One region of the Kitasatospora sp. NPDC018058 genome, then DNA from elsewhere that is predicted to be linked to it. Evidence: riboswitches for the same ligand, from Rfam matches in the RefSeq annotation. Region 1 holds a riboswitch; each other region holds the start of a gene.
The links. A riboswitch is a leader RNA that binds a small molecule or an ion and turns the genes downstream of it on or off. The one in region 1 is predicted to bind cobalamin.
Positions count from the first base shown of each region.

Region 2: linked by a shared signal. The riboswitch ahead of ACH4E7_RS14130 (cobalamin biosynthesis protein) and the one ahead of ACH4E7_RS15510 (HoxN/HupN/NixA family nickel/cobalt transporter) in region 1 are both predicted to bind cobalamin.
Region 3: linked by a shared signal. The riboswitch ahead of ACH4E7_RS01550 (ribonucleoside-diphosphate reductase subunit alpha) and the one ahead of ACH4E7_RS15510 (HoxN/HupN/NixA family nickel/cobalt transporter) in region 1 are both predicted to bind cobalamin.

Region 1 is NZ_JBIRFA010000009.1:210,314-216,744, reverse strand. Features, by position in the region: gene efp (elongation factor P) at 1-115, opposite strand, end outside; gene ACH4E7_RS15530 (aminopeptidase P family protein) at 195-1,301, opposite strand; gene ACH4E7_RS15525 (hypothetical protein) at 1,415-1,543, opposite strand; gene ACH4E7_RS15520 (hypothetical protein) at 1,736-1,873, opposite strand; partial or broken gene ACH4E7_RS15515 (EamA family transporter) at 1,848-2,084, shown strand; gene ACH4E7_RS15510 (HoxN/HupN/NixA family nickel/cobalt transporter) at 2,093-3,202, opposite strand; cobalamin riboswitch at 3,234-3,427, opposite strand; gene ACH4E7_RS15505 (metalloregulator ArsR/SmtB family transcription factor) at 3,509-3,892, shown strand; gene ACH4E7_RS15500 (Fpg/Nei family DNA glycosylase) at 4,234-5,043, opposite strand; gene ACH4E7_RS15495 (AAA family ATPase) at 5,158-6,126, opposite strand; gene aroQ (type II 3-dehydroquinate dehydratase) at 6,391-6,431, opposite strand, start outside.
Region 2 is NZ_JBIRFA010000008.1:232,418-238,848, forward strand. Features, by position in the region: gene ACH4E7_RS14120 (putative cobaltochelatase) at 1-1,490, opposite strand, end outside; gene ACH4E7_RS14125 (cobyric acid synthase) at 1,487-3,025, opposite strand; gene ACH4E7_RS14130 (cobalamin biosynthesis protein) at 3,022-3,984, opposite strand; cobalamin riboswitch at 4,083-4,246, opposite strand; gene ACH4E7_RS14135 (helix-turn-helix domain-containing protein) at 4,442-5,134, shown strand; gene ACH4E7_RS14140 (alpha/beta hydrolase family protein) at 5,282-6,388, shown strand.
Region 3 is NZ_JBIRFA010000001.1:339,518-345,948, forward strand. Features, by position in the region: gene ACH4E7_RS01535 (helix-turn-helix transcriptional regulator) at 1-304, shown strand, start outside; gene ACH4E7_RS01540 (DUF397 domain-containing protein) at 322-510, shown strand; gene ACH4E7_RS01545 (ribonucleotide-diphosphate reductase subunit beta) at 573-1,568, opposite strand; gene ACH4E7_RS01550 (ribonucleoside-diphosphate reductase subunit alpha) at 1,592-4,012, opposite strand; cobalamin riboswitch at 4,205-4,361, opposite strand; gene ACH4E7_RS01555 (glycosyltransferase family 39 protein) at 4,411-6,150, opposite strand; gene ACH4E7_RS01560 (glycoside hydrolase family 26 protein) at 6,147-6,431, opposite strand, start outside.

The DNA of each region.
Region 1 (6,431 bases):
GCACGAAGGCCGGGCCCTTGCCGGGCTTGACATGCTGGAACTCGACGACGGACCAGAGCTTGCCGCCCTCCAGCTTGAGGACCATGCCGTTCTTGAGATCGTTCGTGGAAGCCACGGGCGCACTTACTCCTGGATATAGCTGTCAAGGAACCAAGGGTTCGCGTCCTGCCGCCGACGGCCTTCGGGGGCCGCCGTCACAGGGCGAGGAGCTCCTTGGTGGTGATGGTGAGCAGCTCGGGCCCGCCCTCCTCGAGGGGGCGCACGACGAGCGTGTCCTCGATCCGGACCCCGCCCTTGCCCGGGAGGTGCACCCCTGGGCCGACGGTGACCGGCACGCGGCTGTCCAGTTTACCCATGTCCGACGGACCGAGGCGCGGCGCCTCCCGGATCTCCAACCCGATGCCGTGACCCACCGGGTGCGGCGAGGCCTCGGCGTGGCCCGCCGCCTCCAGGACCTGCCGGGCGGCCCGGTCGGGTACGCACTGCTCCACACCCGGCCCGAGCGCCTCCCGGCCGGCCCGCTGGGCGCGGAACACCAGCCGGTGCAGCTCGACCTGCCAGGGCTCGGGGGCGGCGCCGATCACGAAGGTCCGGGCGGTCGAGATGCCGTAGCCGCGGTACTGGGCGCCCATCACCACGGTGAGGAAGTCGCCCTCCTCCACCCGGCGGTCGGTGGGCTGGTGGGCGGGCCGGCCGGAGTGGTTGCCGGTGCCGACCGAGACCGGGAAGGCGGCCCGGTCGGCCCCGTGGTCGATCATCCGGCGCTCAAGCTCCATCGCGAGGTGCCGCTCGGTACGGCCGACCAGGATCGACTCCAGCAGCTCGCCGAGCGCCTGGTCGGCGATCTCGGCGGCGATCCGCAGGTCGGCGATCTCGTGCTCGTCCTTGACCACCCGCAGCCGCTCCACCACCTGGCCGAGGTCCGCCAGCCGGGCGCCCTCCGCCACGCCCCCCACCGCCCGGTGCCGGGTGACGGACAGGTCGTGCTCCTCCACCGCCAGGTCCCGCACCCCCAGCCGCGCGGCGGCGGCCGCGGCGGCCAGCGCGGTGTCCGCCCCGGCCGACACCGGCACCTGGGTGACGTCCGCGACGATCAGGTGCTCCCCCGAGTCGTCCGGCGGCAGGTCGTCCGGCAACGCGAGCAGCGCCCGCTCCCGGGTCAGCAGCAAGGTCGCCCCACAGGGCGCGCAGCCCGTCAGATACCGCACGTTCGCCGCCCGGGTGACCATCGCCGCATCGGCCCCGGCCGCACTGCAGTGCTCCCTCACCCGCTCCCGCCGACCCGCGTACGTATCCACCATGCGTCGAGCCTACGAACCCCCACCCCAAACCGCCCGCCGAGCGCCGCCGAGGGGGCACGGGCGCTTCCCCCCGAGACCCGGCGAGCCCGTGGCAGACGGACCGGGAACGGGGATCAGCAGGAGTGGGACGGGGTCGAGTACGAGATGTAGAGGCCGCCGTTCGGGTCACTCGCGGTCACGGTCTCCCAGACGCACGTCCCCACCCCGTTCACTCGTACCGGCCCGGCGAACGTGGAGAACATGCCGTTGTCAGGCGTGCCGGTCTCCTCACGGCCGTTCGTGATCCGGAGCGTCGTCCACCCCGTGGCCCCTAGTGAACTGCGCCCCGCGATCAAGCTCCGCTCCACCGCCGCTACGGCAACCGGCACTGACGGCAGGCCGAAACGGTGCCCCCCACCCCGGGGAGGCGCCGTTTCGGCCTGCGACAAGCCGCCTCAGCGCGGCGGCGGGACCGACACCACCATGGTCAGCCGCAGCACCCGCTCCCCCGCGTTGCGGTAGACGTGCGCGTACGAGGCGTCGAAGGAGACCGTACTGCTGCCGGAACTGCGCTCCCGGCTGCCCCTGCTCACCGGCATCGGGCTGGCCGACGTCGCCGGCAACGCCACGTACGCGGCGGCCTCGCACGGCGGCTCGGCGGCGGTGGCCGCCGTGCTCGCCTCGCTCTACCCCGTGGTCACCGCGCTGCTGGCGCGCGGGGTCCTGAAGGAGCGGCTGCGCCCGGTCCAGGTGGTCGGCGCCGGGCTCGCCGTCGCGGGCACGCTGCTACTCGCGGCAGCGTGACCGACGGGCTACTCCGCGGGCGTCCAGCGCTTCTCGACGCCGGCCAGCTTCCAGTACGCGATCGCGATCGCCCACACCACCACGAACAGCCCGGCGATCGCGTACCCGACGTTGTCCAGTGAGATGTCCGCGATGAACCCGGTGACCGGGTCGGTCAGGTCGAGCTTCTCGTGCAGCACGCCGACCAGCTCGATGGTGCCGATGATGAAGGCCACCGCGATCGACAGCCCGGTGATGGTCAGGTTGTAGTACACCTTGCGCACCGGGTTGGAGAAGGCCCACTGGTACGCGAAGTTCATGAACGTCCCGTCCAGGGTGTCGAAGAGGCTCATCCCGGCCGCGAAGAGCAGCGGCAGGCAGACGATCGCGTACCAGGGCAGCCCGGCCGCCGCACCCGAGCCGGCCATCACCATCAGGGTGACCTCGGTCGCGGTGTCGAAGCCGAGGCCCAGCACCATGCCCACCGGGAACATCTGCCCGGGCCGGGTGATCGAGCGGGTCGCCCGGTTCAGCACCCGGGCCATGAAGCCGCGCGAGTTGAGGTGCTGCTCCAGCTCCGCCTCGTCGTACTGCCCGGCCCGCATCGCCCGGAACACCTTGATGATGCCGATCAGCGCCGCCAGGTTGAGCGCGCCGATCAGGTAGAGGAAGACGCCGGAGGTGGTGGTGCCGACCATCCCGAGCCACTTGTGGGTGGTCGACTCGTCGTCCATCAGCGTGTTCGCCAGCTGGGCGCCGCCCGCCACCAGGGCGGCCATGATGACCACCATCGAGGAGTGCCCGAGGGCGAACCAGAAGCCGACCGAGACCGGCCGCTTGCCGTCCGCCATCAGCTTGCGGGTGGTGTTGTCGATCACCGCGATGTGGTCGGCGTCGAAGGCGTGCCGCATGCCGAGGGTGTACGCGGTGATACCCAGGCCCACCCCGAAGACCTGGGTACCGACCGCGTAGTTGTGGGGCGCGACCAGGAAGATGAGCGTCCCGAAGGCCACCACGTGCATGGCCAGGATCACCCCCATCAGCCCGGCCGTACGGATGGTGTCCTCGCGCTTCCACCTGAAGGTGGGCAGGACGGAGGGGGCCGCCTCAGCAGGAGTGGCGGTTTCGGGCAGGGTCATCTTCGGATCACGCTCCAGCACCTCGTGGAAAGACTTCGTGAGATGCCGTGGCCGGTCTCCTGGCTTACGGGGCTTCCGGACCCGCCTTCCCAGGCGCACGAGGCGCCCAGTGGCATGTGGGTTCGGACAACTCTCCCCCGATCACAGTGGCGAGGGCCGCTCCGGACTGGGACCCCTGAGGGTCCGTCACCGGTCTTCCCGAGCACCACGGCGGGGAACACCGTAGGGGCCCGACGCCACCCTCGCAAGGTTGCGCACCTGTGCAGGTGTTCAGGATCACAGGCCCCTGCCTGCAAGAATGTGCGCATGCATCTCGTACCGGCCGACCGCGCGGGCCACCGCACCATCGACGGGCACCGGGTCTGCGAGGCCATCGCCGCCATCGGCGACACCGCGCACGTCCGGTCCTGGGCCGAGCGGTTCTCCCTGCTCTCCGACCCCGGACGGCTCGCCCTGCTGCTCGCCCTGCACCGGGCCGGGCCGCTCGCCGTCACCGACCTGGCGGTTGCCACCGGCATGCGCGACCCCGCCGTCTCCCAGGCCCTGCGGCTGCTCCGTACAGCGGGCGTGGTCACCGGGGAGAAGGACGGACGCGTGGTGCGCTACCGGCTCGTGGACGACAGCATGCGCCCCCTCCTCGACGAGTGCGCCGCCGCCGAGCACCACGAGCCCACCGCCGCCGCGGGCTGACCGACACTCGGGGCCGCCCGTCCCGCGTGAAGCGGCACCGGGAGCCGCCCGGTTGAGCACGATGTGCCGCCGAGGCCGCCCTCCTTGACCCGGCCCAACGCCCCGGCCCAACGCCCCGGTCAGCGAGGCGAGTTCCGGCTCGCGGGTGACGGCGGGACGGCGCGGCGGCCCGACCTGACGAGATCTCGGCACCGGCTCGGGCTGGTGGAGGTGCAGCGCCCTCCGATGCTGTCGGCCTGCACCACCTGGCCGCCCACCGTGGTGCCTGACACGATGAACGGCACTTCGCGCCGATCCATCCGTCGGCTCCCCCGCACCCGGCCGACGGGCGGATCAGCTGGTCAGGCCGTCTGGCAGGTCGGGCACCAGAACAGGTTGCGGGCGGCGTGCTCCTCGGTCCGGACGTTCGTGCCGCAGACCAGACAGGGCATCGCGGCGCGGCGGTAGACGTAGACCTCGCCGCCGTGGTCGTCCACCCGGGGCGGGCGGCCCATCGCCTCGGGGGTGTGCTCGGGGCGGACGGTGTCGATCCGGCCGGCGGCGACGCCCTCGTGCATCAGGGCGACCAGGTCGGCCCAGATCGCGTCCCACTCGCGGCGGGTGAGGTCGCGGCCGGCCCGGTGCGGGTTGATGTTGTGCCGGAACAACACCTCGGCGCGGTAGACGTTGCCGACGCCCGCCAGCACCTTCTGGTCCATCAGCAGCGCGGCGACGGTCGTCCGGCTGCCGGATATCCGGCGCCAGGCGGCCTCCGGGTCGGCATCGGCGCGCAGCGGGTCGGGGCCGAGCCGGGCGGCGACGGCGGCCTTCTCGGCGCCGGTGATCAGCTTGCAGGTGTTGGGGCCGCGCAGGTCGGCGTAGCCGTCGTCGTTGGCCAGCCGCAGCCGGATCAGGCCGACCGGGTCGGGTGCGGGGCCGGTGCCGAAGGTGATGCCGCCGTAGAGGCCCAGGTGGATGTGCACCCAGGCACCCTCCTCGAAGCCGAGGAAGAGGTGCTTGCCGGTGGCCTCGGCGCCGGTGAGCAGCTGCCCGTCGATCACCTTGGCCTCGTCGGCGAACCGGCCCTGCGGGCTGGAGACCTGGACCGGGCGGTCGCCGAAGGCCTTCCGGTTCTCTACGGCGAGGCGGTGGATGATGTGGCCTTCCGGCACGGGCGCCAGCTCCCCCAGAAGTAGTACGGCAGGACGGGGTCCATCATCGCAGCCGCCGCCGACAGCTCCACGAAGCCGCAGGTCAGCGAGGCCACAGGTCAGCGAGGGCGCCCGTCAGCGGACCGGCATGCCCATCAGCCGGGCCAGGATCACCCGGTCCAGCTCGGCGGTCGTCCCGGCGATGTCCAGGTAGGAGTTGTCGATGATCGGCAACCCGGAGTTGTACCAGCCGGCCATCCGGCCGTGGATCCGCGCCACCTCTTCGTCGCCGAGCCGCCGGTTGCCACTGCGGCGGGCGTTGCGCTGCAGCACCGAGTCCAGGCTGGGCAACAGGACGACCGGGATCATGCCGGGCCCGATGTGCCGCTTCCAGCCGCCGAGGCCGATCGCCGGGCGGTCCGGGAAGACGGCGTCGTCGATGATGCAGGAGATGCCGTTGGCCAGGTAGTTGCGGCAGGCGAAGCCGCAGGTGCGGCGGGCCAGCCGGTACTGGGCCTCGGAGGCGTTGTTCCAGCCGGACTGCGGGTTGGCGAAGCCGGACTGCACCCACTCGCGGACGTCGTCCAGGCTGATGTGGGCGGTCGGGGTGGCCCGGCGCTCGGCCCAGTACCGGGCGACGGTGGTCTTGCCCGCCCCGGCGGGGCCGATCAGCAGCACGGCGATCGGCCCGGCGGGCGCGTGCCGCTGCAGCGGGTGCGCGGGGAGCTGGACGGGCGTGCCGGTGGGCAGCACGAAGTGCCCGGTGCCCCCGGCCGGCACGGGCACGCTCGGCGCGGGCTGCGGCGCCGCGGCCCGGGCGGGTACCTGAGCGGGCGCGGCGGGTACCTGAGCGGGTGCCGGAGCAGGTGCCGGTGTCTGAGCAGGTGCGGGAGCGGGTGCGGGCGCGACCGGAGGCGGCGGTACCGGCACGGCGGCGGGAGCCGGAGCGGGCACCGGCCCGGGAGCCGGGGCAGGCGCAGGACCGGCGGAAGGCGCCGAAGCAGCGGAAGGCGCCGGAGCGGTCGGCGGCCGAACCGACGGCGGCGGAGGCGGAGGAAACGGCGCCCCCGACGGGGACACCCTCGTACCGCCCCCCGGTGGCACCGGCGGAGCGGCGGGACGCGGCGGGACCTGCCCGCCTCCGGCGTACTGCGTCACGGCACCTCCCGACACCTCTCAGCGGGGACACTACACGGCGGCCCGGCAGCGGGCACAGTCCGCCGCCGGGCCGCCGGCTCGCCCCACCTGCTCTGACCTCGGCCGACATCGGCTCACGTCAACCCGCAGGCGGCCCGGGCCAGCTCAAACCAGGTCAGATCAGTTCGGATCAACTCGCGTCAGCCGAAGCCGATTCGGGTCTGCCGAAGCTCACCGCGAGGTGAGCTGCTCCGCCAGCGCCCGCAGCGCCA
Region 2 (6,431 bases), on a different contig from region 1:
TCGCGGAAGTCGTCCTTGTGCAGCACCAGCGCCCGGCCGTCCCGCCCGCGCGCCACCTGGTGCGGCGCGGCGGCCTGCAGGGTGGCGGTCAGGTGCAGCCGGCTGAGCGTGCCCTGCGGCCGCCGGGCGCGGATGGTGTGCCCGCCGGAGGTCTCGGCGGGGGAGCGGCGGCCCTGGGCGCCGTGGCCGGTGCCCCGCACGGTGAACAGTCGGGTCCGGTACGGATCGCCGGCTGCGACCGGTGCCGACTCCCGCGAGGGGGAGGGGTGTTGGGCCGGTACGGGCGGCTGCGCGGGCGCCTCGGCGTCCGACGCGTCCGACGGGGTGTCCGCGGCCGTGTCGGAAGCGGACGCCTCCGGGCCGCCGTCGAAGGGCTCGGGCGCGCCGCCGCCGTCGGGGCCGCCCCCGTCCGGGCCGTCGCCGTCGGGGCCGCCGTCCGGACCCGGGCCGTCGCCCTCGGGCTCCGGGTCGTCCGGCTGCGCGTGCTCCTCCAGCGTCCGGTCCAACTGCTCCTCGTCCAGCCCCGGAGCGTCGAAGGGGTTGCGCCGCCGCCGGTGCGGCAGGGCCAGCTGGGCGGCCTTGCGGACGTCCTCCTCCAGCACCTCGGTCCGTCCCGCCCAGGCCGCCAGTGCGACCGCCGTGCGGGCCATCACGATGTCGGCGCGCAGTCCGTCCACCTCGAACGCCGCGCAGACGGCGGTGATCTGACGCAGAGCCACGTCCGGCAGCTCGACCTTGGGCAGCAACTCCCGGGCGGCGGTGATGTGTTCGGCGAGCTCCCGCTCCTCCGCCGCGAACCGCGCCGCGAAGCCGGCCGGGTCCGCGTCGTACCCGAGTCGGCGGCGAACCACCTCGGCGCGCTCGGCCGGGTCCCGGGTGGCGGCGATCTCGACGGTGAGGCCGAAGCGGTCGAGCAGCTGTGGCCGCAGCTCGCCCTCCTCCGGGTTCATGGTGCCGACCAGCAGGAAGCGCGCCGCGTGCCGCACCGACACGCCCTCGCGCTCCACGTACGAGCGGCCCATCGCGGCGGCGTCCAGCAGCAGGTCCACCACGTGGTCCTGGAGCAGGTTCACCTCGTCGATGTAGAGCACCCCGCGGTGCGCCTTGGCGAGCAGTCCGGGCTCGTACGCCTTGACGCCCTCGGCGAGCGCCCGCTCCAGGTCGAGCGAGCCGACGATCCGGTCCTCGGCCACGCCGACCGGCAACTCGACCAGCTGGGAGGGGTGTTGCGAGCCGGACGGATCGGTGTGCGGCCCGTCCGGGCACTGCGGGTCCGGCGCGGCCGGGTCGCAGGCGAAGCGGCAGCCGTCCACGGTGGCGATGGAGGGCAGCAGCCCGGCCAGCGCGCGCACCATGGTCGACTTCGCGGTGCCCTTCTCGCCGCGCACAAGCACGCCGCCCACGGCCGGGGAGACCGCGTTCAGCAGCAGCCCGAGTCGAAGGTCGGCCATGCCGACGATCGCGGTGAACGGATAGCGGACGTCGGTCATGCGTCACTCCCAGGTGCTCCGGGCGCCAGGAACGGCAGCGATCCGGCCGCCGGCACCCCGCCCTCGATCAGCTTCCACAGCGCGTCGGTGTCCGCGTGCTCCTCGATCAGGTCGCCCAGCCGGTCCAGCCGGGCCTCGCGCGCGTCGGCGAAGCAGGTGTCCGGCGCCGGAACGAACGCCCGGCCCGCCAACTCGGCGACCTCGCGCAGGAGTTCGCGGCGGAAGCCGTCGTTCTCCAACGCGCCGTGCCAGGTGGTGCCCCAGACCGAGCCGACCCGGCAGCCGTCCAGGCTCCGCCCGGTGCCATCGGAGATGAACCCGTCCCCGCCCTCGACCGCGATCACCCCGTGGTGGATCTCGTAGCCCACGACCCGCTGCCCGTACGCCTCGCCGACCGGCCGGGCGAGCACCTTCTCGACGCCGAAGCGCACCCGGGTCGGCAGCAGCCCGAGCCCGTCGACGACGCCCGCCCTGGACTCCACCTCGTCGTCGATCGAGCGCGCCAGCATCTGGTACCCGCCGCAGACCCCGAGGATCGGCAGCCCGGCCGCCGCCCGCGCCTTCAGCGCCGGCTCCAGGCCGCGTTCGCGCAGCCAGGCGAGGTCCGCCACGGTGGCCCGGGTGCCGGGCAGCACCACCAGGTCGGCGTCGGCCAGCTCCTCGGGCCGGGTCGCCCAGCGGACCAGCACGCCCGGCTCCTGCGCCAGCGCGTCCAGGTCGGTGAAGTTGGACAGCCGGGGGAAGCGCACCACGGCCACCCGCAGCACGTCCGCCCCGAGCGGTCCGCGGCCGTCCACCCGGTCCACCACCGTCGACAGGTCGAGCGAGTCCTCGGCGTCCAGCCACAGTCCCGGCAGCATCGGCAGTGTGCCCAGCACCGGACGGCCGGTCAGCCCGCGCAGCATCTCCAGCCCGGGCGCCAGCAGCCGCGCGTCGCCGCGGAACTTGTTGACGAACCAGCCGGCCACGTGCCGCTGGTCCTCGGCCGACAGCAGCGCCAGCGTCCCGTACATCGCCGCGAACACCCCGCCGCGGTCGATGTCGCCGACCACCACGACGGGCAGCCCGGCGGCGGTGGCCAGGCCCATGTTGGCGATGTCGCGGTCGCGCAGGTTGATCTCGGCGGGCGAGCCGGCGCCCTCGCAGACCACCACGTCGAAGCGGCGGCGCAGGTCCGCCAGGCACTCCAGGGCGCGTTCCAGCAGGACGGGCTTGCGCTCGCGGTAGTCCAGCGCGCCGACCTCGGCCACCGGCTTGCCGAGCAGCACCACCTGGCTGCGGCCGTCCGCGCCTGGCTTGAGCAGCACCGGGTTCATCGCCGCCTCCGGCTCCACCCGGGCGGCCTGCGCCTGCATCGCCTGGGCGCGGCCGATCTCGGCGCCGTCGGTGGTGACGAAGGAGTTGAGCGACATGTTCTGCGCCTTGAACGGCGCGACGTGCACGCCCTGGCGGGCCAGCCAGCGGCAGATCCCGGCCGTCACCACGCTCTTGCCCGCGTCCGAGGTCGTCCCGGCGACCAGCAGCGCGTTCCTCATGCCGTTCCCCTTCTCATCAGAAGCCGCAGCAGGACGTGGCCCGCGACCGTCGTACCCAGCGCCAGCGCGCCCACCCGCCGGGACAGCGTGCAGGCCCGCTCGATGTCGTCCACCGTCACCGGCCGCAACTCCTCGCCCAGCACCGGCCGGTGCTCCACCCGCTCGCCGTAGTGCAGCGTCCCGCCCAGGCGTACGCCGACCGCGCCGGCGAAGGCCGACTCGGCCTGGCCCGCGTTCGGGCTCGGGTGCGCGGAGCCGTCCCGGCGCCAGACCCGCCAGGCGGTACGGGGTTCGGGTGCGGCGGCCACCGTCAGCAGCGCGGTCAGCCGGGCGCCCGGCCAGCCGGCGACGTCGTCCAGCCGGGCCGAGGCCCAGCCGAAGCGGGCGTAGCGGGGCGAACGGTGGCCCACCATGGCGTCCAGGGTGTTCACCGCGCGGAAGGCCAGCAGCCCCGGCGTGCCCGCCAGGGCGCCCCAGGCCAGCGCGTTCACCACGGCGTCCGCGGTGTTCTCGGCCACCGACTCGACCACCGCGCGGGCGATCTGCTGCCCGTCCAGCGCGCTCGGGTCCCGCCCGCACAGGTGCGGCAGCCGCTCCCGGGCGGCCGTCAGATCGCCTGCGGCGAGCGAGCGGCCGATGGTGCGCGCCTCCCGGGTCAGCGAGGTGCCGCCGAGCACCGTCCAGGTCGCCGCCGCGGCCAGTGCCGCCCGGCCCAGCGGACGGCGGCCCACCGTGCGGTCCAGGGCCAGCGCGCCGGCCGCGACCGCGCCCACGCACAGCGCCGTGTACGCCGTCCCGGCCGCACGGCCGTCGCGCCACAGGCGGCGCTCCAGGCGGGTCGCGGCGGTGCCGAAGAGGGCGACCGGGTGGCCGCGGCGGGGGTCGGCGAAGCGGGCGTCGGCGGCGTAGCCCGCGACGGCGCCCAGCGCGAAGGCGGCGGCGCGGGTCAGCGGGCGCACGGCGGCGGGCAGCTCGGAGTCGGACGGGGCGGGGCAGCCTGCATCGCGTGCGTGTCCTCACTCAGGGTCCGCGCCCTGGATCGACGTACCGGGGGCGAGAGTCTCCTGGCTTCCGGGTCGGACGCACCCCCGGGCCTTCCAGCGGCTTCTGACAGCCCGCCGTGATGGGCCCCTCCTGTACGTTGGCGGGCAAGGAGGGACTTCCGAGCGTGCTCCCCGGTGACAGTGGCGGGACCGCGCCGGACTCGCACCGGCTTCCTCTCCATGCCTCCGTTTGGCCCGAGGATCCCATCACGCGGCCGATCCGCGCGTCAACCGAGGTCGCGGAGGGGTTGGTCACACGGTGTACCGGGTGCCGCGCTGTGCGATCGCCCAGCGCGGTGGAGGCCACGTCAGCTCCGCTTCGTGTGTTCGGCGGCTGGGGGCGCGCCGAGGGCCGCACCTACCGTTCGGTGCCATGCGCCGCAGAAAGACCCCCGTCGCCGCCCCGCCCCCGGTGCCGTTCTCACCCGAGGCCGCCCGCGCCCACCGGGTCGGCCTCGGCCTGACCCCGGAACAGGTCGCCGAGGGCATGGCCGCCCACGGTGTACGGCTGCTGCCCGGCCACGTCCTCGCCTGGGAGAACGGCGACCTGCGTCCCGGAGAGGCCGAGTTCATCGCCCTCGCCCGCGCCCTCTGGTGCCCCGCCGCCGACCTGCTGGGCGCCCGCCCGACGCGTCTGCGGGACCACCGCATCGCCCGGGAGCTCGGCCAGGAGGTCGTCGCCGAGCGCATCGGCATGCTCCTGCCCACGTACCAGGAGGCCGAACTGACCGGCCACTGGGACGGCGGCCCGGACCAGACCCACGCCCTCGCCCAGGTCCTGGGCCTGCGGCTGACCGAGCTCGTCGAGGCCACCGGCCGCGCCGAGGCCCTCGACCGGCTCCTGCGCCAGTGCGTCGCCGGCCGCTGGCAACCCCACCTCCGTGCCCTCGCCCGCCTCGTCCCCGTCCCCGAACCCGACCTGGCCGCCGTCCTGCCCGTCCTCCAGCAGGAGCACCACGTCCCCACCCACTGGGGCACTCCCAGCGGCCCCCGCACCCCTGCCGCGCCCCTCACCCCCCGGTTCTGGCACCTCCTCGCCGCCCAGCGGACGGCCGTCCCGGTCTGACGATGCCCCTTCCCCGCTGCTCCCGTACGCCCCGGACGGCCCAGCCCGGTGGCCGGGGGCACGCGACTCCGGTGAACTGGTGTACGAACACCGTCCGGTCCGTGAAGCAGAGCGGGGAACGATATGCGTTGGGGAACCGCAGCCGTTGTGGCGGCCGCCGCTGTCGGGGCCGGGGTCGTCGTGGCGATCGGCCGCCGGGCCTCCGAGCAGATAGTCCGTCCGGGGGCGGGGGCGGGGGCGGGGGCGCCCGTGGAGGAGGGGGCCGGGCTCATCCTGGTGCAGACCCTCGCCGCCGGCCGGGTCACCTTCACCCGCCGCCCGGAGAGCCTGCGGCGCGGCCGCTGGGCCGTGGAGTGGGAGGGCGGCGGGCACGCTGTGGTCGAGGAGATCCTGCACAGCGACGAGCAGGGCGTCACCCGGCGGCTGGTCCGCGCCGACCGGGGCACCCTCACGCCCGGTACCGAGGTCCGCTTCACCCCCCGCGTCCTGCTCGGCGACCCCGCCGAGGCGCTCGGCCTCGCCTTCACCGACACCAGCGCCGACGGCGAGCTGGGCCCCCTCCCCGCCTGGCACCTCGACGGCAAACGCGGCACCTGGGTGATCCTGGTCCACGGCACCGAGGCCGACCGTCAGCAGACCCTGCCGGTCCTCCCGGTGCTCGACCGCCTCGGCCTGCCCGTCCTGGCCGTCACCTACCGCGGCGACGAGGGCGCCCCCGCCTCCCCGGACGGGCTCAGCCACTTCGGCGCGACCGAGTGGCGCGACGTCGAGTCGGCGGTACGGCTGGCGCTCGACCACGGCGCGGGCCGGGTGGTCCTCTACGGCTGGTCGCTGGGCGCCACCACCGTCCTGCACACGGCGGCCCGCTCGGCCTGGGCCCACGCCGTCAGCGGGCTGATCCTCGACTCACCCGTCCTCGACCTGCCCGCCTCCGCCCGCCGCGACGCCGCCCGGGCCGGCTTCACCGGTGTCGCCGCCGAACTGGGCGCCCTCGCCGCCGAGGGCCGCACCGGGGTCGACCTGGCCGACTTCTCCCGCCTCGCCGAGGGCGCGGACCTGTACGCCCCCACCCTGGTGCTGCACAGCCCCAGCGACCGGATCGCGCCCTTCAGCACCGTCCAGCGCCTTGCCGCCGCCCGCCCCGACGTGGTCAACCTCCAGACCTTCCCGGGAGCCGACCACGCCGCTCTGTGGAACTCCGCCCCCGACCACTACACCGAACTCCTCCGTCGCTGGCTCACCCCCCTCCTCTGACCCGGCCGGGGCTCACCTCCGGGCCGACATCGGCCCTGAACGT
Region 3 (6,431 bases), on a different contig from region 1:
CATGAGTCAACAGCTGGACCGGCTCTCGGAGATGGCGGAGCGGCCCAACATCGAGCTGCAGATACTGCCGGATCGGGCGGGAGCTCATGCCGGGCTCATGGGGTCGTTCGTATTGTTCAGCTTTCCTGTGCCGACGTACTCGGACGTCGTGTGCGTCGAACATCGAACGGGGACGCTTTACATGGAGACTCCAGCGGAGACTGAGGACTACACGCTGATCTTCGATTCGCTTCGTTCGATCGCCTTGAGCCCTGCTGACAGTCTCGACATGATCGCTCGGGTACGGCAGGAGCTGTACCGCTAAGCAGCAGGGAGGTAAGCATGTTGGTGTGGCGTAAGAGCAGTTACAGCGGGCAGGGCGGCGACTGCGTCGAGGTGGCTGATGGTGTGATCGGCCTTGCGCCGGTCCGTGACTCGAAGGACCCGGATGGGCCGGCGCTGCTGTTCGCGGCTGACGCCTGGGCTTCGTTCGTCGCAGGGGTCAAGTCCGGGGAGTTTCCGACCGACTGAAACAACAGAGGTGCCCCGCACGGGCTGTGGCCGTGCGGGGCACCTCTGTCGTATCTGACCTCTTAGAAGTCGTCGTCGAAGGAGACCGAGCCCTCGACAGCCACCTGGTAGGCCGACACCCGGCGCTCGAAGAAGTTGGTCAGCTCCTGGACGTTCTGGAGCTCCATGAAGCCGAACGGGTTGGTCGAGCCGTACCGGATCGGCATGCCCAGGCGGGCCAGGCGCTGGTCGGCCACGGCCTCCAGGTACTGGCGCATGGAGTCGGTGTTCATGCCGGCCAGGCCGTCACCGCACAGGTCCTGGGCGAACTGGAGCTCGGCCTCGACGGCCTCCTCCAGCATCTCGGTGACCTGCTTGGCCATCTCGTCGTCGAAGAGGTCGGGCTCCTCCTCGCGCACGGTGTCCACCACGGAGAACGCGAAGTCCATGTGCATGGACTCGTCGCGGAACACCCAGTTGGTGCCGGTCGCGAGACCGTGCAGCAGGCCGCGGCTGCGGAACCAGTACACGTACGCGAACGCGCCGTAGAAGAACAGACCCTCGACGCACGCCGCGAAGCAGATCAGGTTCAGGAGGAACGCGCGGCGGTCCTCCTTGGTCTGCAGCGAGTCGATGTGGTCGACCGCGTTCATGTACTTGAAGCAGAACTTCGCCTTCTGGGCGATGGAGGGGATGTTCTCCACCGCGGCGAAGGCCGCCGCGCGGTCCTCCGGGTCCGGGAGGTAGGTGTCCAGCAGCGTCAGGTAGAACTGCACATGGACGGCCTCTTCGAACAGCTGCCGCGAGAGGTACAGCCGCGCCTCGGGCGAGTTGATGTGCTTGTAGAGGCTCAGCACCACGTTGTTGGCGACGATCGAGTCGCCCGTCGCGAAGAAGGCGACCAGGCGGCCGATCAGGTGGCGCTCGCCCTCGCTGAGCTTCGCCAGGTCGGCGACGTCGGAGTGCAGGTCCACCTCCTCGACGGTCCAGGTGTTCTTGATCGCGTCGCGGTACCGGTCGTAGAACGACGGGTAGCGCATCGGGCGCAGGGTCAGCTCGAAGCCGGGGTCGAGCAGCATCTTGCGGTCTTCGTTCGGGGTGCTCACTGGCAGGCCTCGCAGGACTCGGGGTTCTCCAGGGAGCAGGCGATGGCGGCTTCCTGCTCCGGGGTGAGGGCGGGGGTGCCCATGGGAATCGTGTTGGCGGGCACCGGCGCGGCGGCGCGCGCGGCACCGGAGGCGGCCTGGGCGATCCGGGTGGCCGGGCGCGAGCGCAGGTAGTAGGTGGTCTTCAGACCGACCTTCCACGCGTAGGCGTACATCGAGCTGAGCTTGCCGATGGTCGGCGCGGCCATGAACAGGTTCAGCGACTGGCTCTGGTCCAGGTACGGCATGCGGGCCGCGGCCAGGTCGATCAGCGCGCGCTGCGGCAGCTCCCACGCCGTGCGGTACAGCGAACGCACCTCGGCGGGCAGCCAGTTGAACTCCTGGACGGAGCCGTTGGCGTCGCGCAGGGCGTCGCGGGTCTGCTGGTCCCAGACGCCGAGCTCCTTGAGCTCGCGCACCAGGTAGGGGTTGACCTGCAGGAACTCACCGCTCAGCGTCTCGCGCTTGAACAGGTTGGACACCTGCGGCTCGATGCACTCGTACACGCCGGCGATGGACGCGATGGTCGCGGTCGGGGCGATGGCCAGCAGCAGCGAGTTGCGCAGGCCGGTCTCGGCGATCCGGGCGCGCAGCGCGGTCCAGCGGTCGGCCCACTGCGGGGCGGCCGACGGGAAGTGGTCGATGTGCAGCTCACCACGCGCGGCGCGGGTCTCGCCGTACGCCTCGTGGCGGCCGAGCTGCTCGGCCAGGTCGGCGGAGCGCTCGTAGGCGGTGAGCATGATGCGCTCGGCGATCAGCGTCGAGAGCTGCTTCGCCTCCGCCGAGTCGAAGTCGATCCGCAGCTTGAAGAAGACGTCCTGCAGGCCCATCACGCCCAGGCCCACCGGGCGCCAGCGGGAGTTGGAGGTGCCGGCCTCGGTGGTCGGGTAGAAGTTGATGTCCACCACGCGGTCGAGGAAGGTGACGGCGGTGCGCACGGTGGCATCCAGCCGCTCCCAGTCCATCGCGCCGAGCAGGTCCTCGACCGAGGCCCCGTCGGCCACGTGCGCGCCGAGGTTGACCGACCCCAGGTTGCAGACGGCGGTCTCGGAGTCGTCCGTGACCTCCAGGATCTCGGTGCACAGGTTGGAGGAGTGCACCGTGCGGCCCGGCAGCGCGGTCTGGTTGGCGGCCCGGTTGGAGGCGTCCTTGAAGGTCATCCAGCCGTTGCCGGTCTGCGCCAGGGTGCGCATCATGCGGGCGTACAGGGTCTGCGCCGGGATGGTGCGCACGGCCTTGCCGGCCAGCTCGGCCTTGCGGTAGGCCTCGTCGAACTCGGCGCCCCACAGGTCGACCAGCTCGGGGACGTCGGCGGGGGAGAACAGCGACCAGTCCTGGTTGGCGTTGACCCGGCGCATGAACTCGTCCGGGATCCAGTGCGCCAGGTTGAGGTTGTGGGTGCGGCGCGCCTCCTCACCGGTGTTGTCGCGCAGCTCCAGGAACTCCTCGATGTCGGCGTGCCAGGTCTCCAGGTAGACGCAGGCCGCGCCCTTGCGGCGGCCGCCCTGGTTGACCGCGGCGACCGAGGAGTCGAGGGTGCGCAGGAACGGGACGATGCCGTTGGACTTGCCGTTGGTGCCGCGGATCAGGCTGCCGCGCGAGCGGATGCGCGAGTAGGACAGGCCGATGCCGCCGGCGTGCTTGGACAGGCGGGCGATCTGCGCGTAGCGGTTGTAGATCGAGTCCAGGTTGTCCAGCGGGGAGTCGAGCAGGTAGCAGCTCGACATCTGCGGGTGCCGGGTGCCGGAGTTGAAGAGCGTGGGCGAGGAGGTCAGGTACTCCAGGCGGCTCATCAGGCCGTACAGCTCGGCCACTTCGCGCACCGACTGCTCGGAGTCGCCGACCGCCAGGCCGCAGGCGACGCGGAGCAGGAAGTGCTGCGGGGTCTCGATCACCTTGCGGGTGATCGGGTGGCGCAGCAGGTAGCGGGACTGGACGGTGCGCAGGCCGAAGTACTCGAAGCGGTCGTCGCCGGTGGCGTCGATCAGCGCGTCCAGGGCGGCGGCGTGCTTGGCGACGAAGGCCGCGGTGGTGTCGCCGATCAGGCCCTCGGCGTGGCCGACGGCGATCGAGGCGGAGAAGGAGACCGAGCCCTGGCTGTTCGCCTCGTCGACGATCTCCAGGGCGAGCAGGCGGGCCGCCAGCTTCGAGTACTGGGGGTCCTCGGCGATCATCGACGCGGCGGCGTCCACGGCCAGCCCGCGCAGCTCGGCGAAGTCCGAACCGGCGTGGCGGCCGCGCAGCGCGGCGGCGGCGACATGGCCGGGGTCGACCTCGGTGAGGTCGGCGCTGCGGTCGGTGAGCAGCCGCAGCAGCGCGCCTCCGGGGTCGGAGACCGTCGGGTCGGTGAAGGCGGTACCGGAGCCCTGGGCGGGCAGGGTGGCTGAGGCAGCGGTGGTCAAGGCGCTCTCTCCTGGCGGCGATCGGCGGCGGTGATCGGGTGGCGCCGGGCCGATCTGGGCAGGGGAGCACGGCGCGAACGCAGAACGCGTCGCGCGACGGTGACTCCCCGGCCCGCCCGCGAGGCCCGGAGGGGTACTGCTCGTGCTGGCGCGGCCTCTGCGGGAGGGCCGTGGCGCACGCTGTTCGGCAGGTACTCGGACTCACGGGCACGGCTGCTGGAGCCGTCCGCACACCGCTGCGGGGCAGTCCCGGACTCCCACCGGGTTCCCCTGCATCGACAGCAGGAGTGAGCATACATGTAGTGCCGAGGGACTGAGGCGGCACCATATGTTGTGCCTGTTGTGTCGCGGACGCCGGCGGTTCCGGCGGGCTGTCAGTGCTTCAGGTACACCTTGTAGGTACTCGAATCACCGGTCGGGGAGGTGAACTGGGCGATCAGCTTGTACTGCCCGCTGGCGGTCAGGGCGGCGCTCAGGGCCCGGTCGGTGGCCTCCGGGGCGGTGCTGTCGAGGACGACCATGGTGAACCAGCCGTCCCGGATCGCGGCCGTGCTGCCGTCCTCGCCGTGGTGCTGCACTCCGGCGCCGTCGCGGTAGTCCGTCCCGGCCCGCGCCGAGACCCACTGCGCGGGTTTGCTGACGCTGCCCAGGTAGTACTCGGCGAGGCCGTCGACCTCGGTGAGGTAGTGGCCCTGGGGGACGGCGTGCGCCCGCAGGACGGCCAGCAGGCGGCCGGAGTCGGGCCCGTTCTGGTAGCGCAGGGCGGACTGTTCCATGCCGAGGGCCAGCAGCGCGACCCAGGCCAGGATGCCCAGCTGGGGGTGGCGGAAGTGGGCACCGACCAGCCGGGTGAGGCCGACGCCCGCGAGCGGGGTGGCGAGCAGCATGCCGTAGCCGAGGTGGCGGAACAGCGCCCCGGAGGTGCCGGTCCACAGGTGGACGGCCGGGATCAGCAGCGCGGTGGCGGTCAGCACGGTGCCGAGCAGGGCGCGCTGGGCGCGGGTGGTGGCGGCGCCGTCGTTCTCGGGCGGCTCGTGTTCGGTCATCTGCTCGCGGTGGGCGTACGCGACCGCGCCGGCCACCGCGAGGAGGGTGAACAGGCCGCCCCACTGGACGGTGCCGAGCAGGATGGAGCCGGTCGAGCCGGGGGCGTTGCCGTGCGAGGGGGACCAGTGGACGACCTTCCCCAGCAGGCCGTAGGGCAGCAGCAGGAGGGTGGTGCCGACGGCCAGCAGCAGGGCGCGCAGGGCGGCCGGGCCGGGCCGGCGGTGGGGCCAGGCGCAGGCCAGGGCCAGCAGGACCAGGGCGGGGACGGCGAAGGCCGCCGAGTAGGCGACGGCACAGGCCAGTGCGGCGGCCGGGGCGGCCAGCAGGACCAGGGCCGGGGAGCGCCGGGCGGTGAACACCGTGGTCCAGGCCGCGAGGGCGACCAGCAGGACGGCGAGGGACTCGGGGGCGCCGTAGAAGCCGACCACGACGGTGGACTGCAGCACGGCGTAGGCGGCTATGCCGCAGATGGCGACCCGTTCGTTGAAGAGCCGTCGGGTCAGCGAGTACAGCAGCACCGTCGTGAGCAGCGCGAAGCCTAGGCTGAGCAGCCGGGTGCCCCAGATGCCGCCGGCGTTCGCGGCGGCGCCGGCCAGCGGCGGGTACAGCCAGGGCGAGCCGGGGACGCGGTCGAGCAGGTCGGTGGTGACCGGGGTGCCGTGCAGGAGGTGGGCGAGCTGCTGGCGGCCGGCGACCATGGCGGCGGCCTCGTCGGGATGCGCGGCGGCGAGCAGGCGCAGGGAGAGTGCGGCCTGGACGCCCAGGACGGCGCCGAGCAGGCCGCGGGCGATCCAGCGGCGCCGGGGGCTGGAGGCCGGGTCCCAGCCGATCGCGGGGACCTGCGGGATGGTGTACGGGGCCAGCTCGACGGCATCGGGGTTGTCCACGGCCACGGCCACGGGCACGGCGGTGGCCGCCGCCCGGGCCCGGCGGGGTGCGGGCACGTCCGCCTCCGGCGCCTCGGCGGCGGGGGCCTGCGGGGCGGGGATCCTCGCGGCAGGGGTCTTCGGGGTGGGGGCCTTCGGGCGGGGGGAGAAGACGTTGAACTCGGGCTCTGTACTCATCATGGGTTCCGGATGTCGAAGCCGTAGCGGGGGGCGGACACGCGCTGCTTGACGGCGGAGAGGGTGTCCGGAACGGTCTCGACCCGCCAGTCCGCTCGCTTGATCATGTTGAACCAGATGAAGCCGACGATGTCGTCGTGCGCCTCCATCCCGGAGAACAGTTGGTCGACGAACGCGCGCTGGTGCCTGCCCTGCTCGGCGGCGGTCTCGCTGATGAAGAAGGGCTTCTTGCAGAAGGTGCGGATCTCGGCCATGGTCGGGCCGTACAGGGTCTCGAAGGTCTT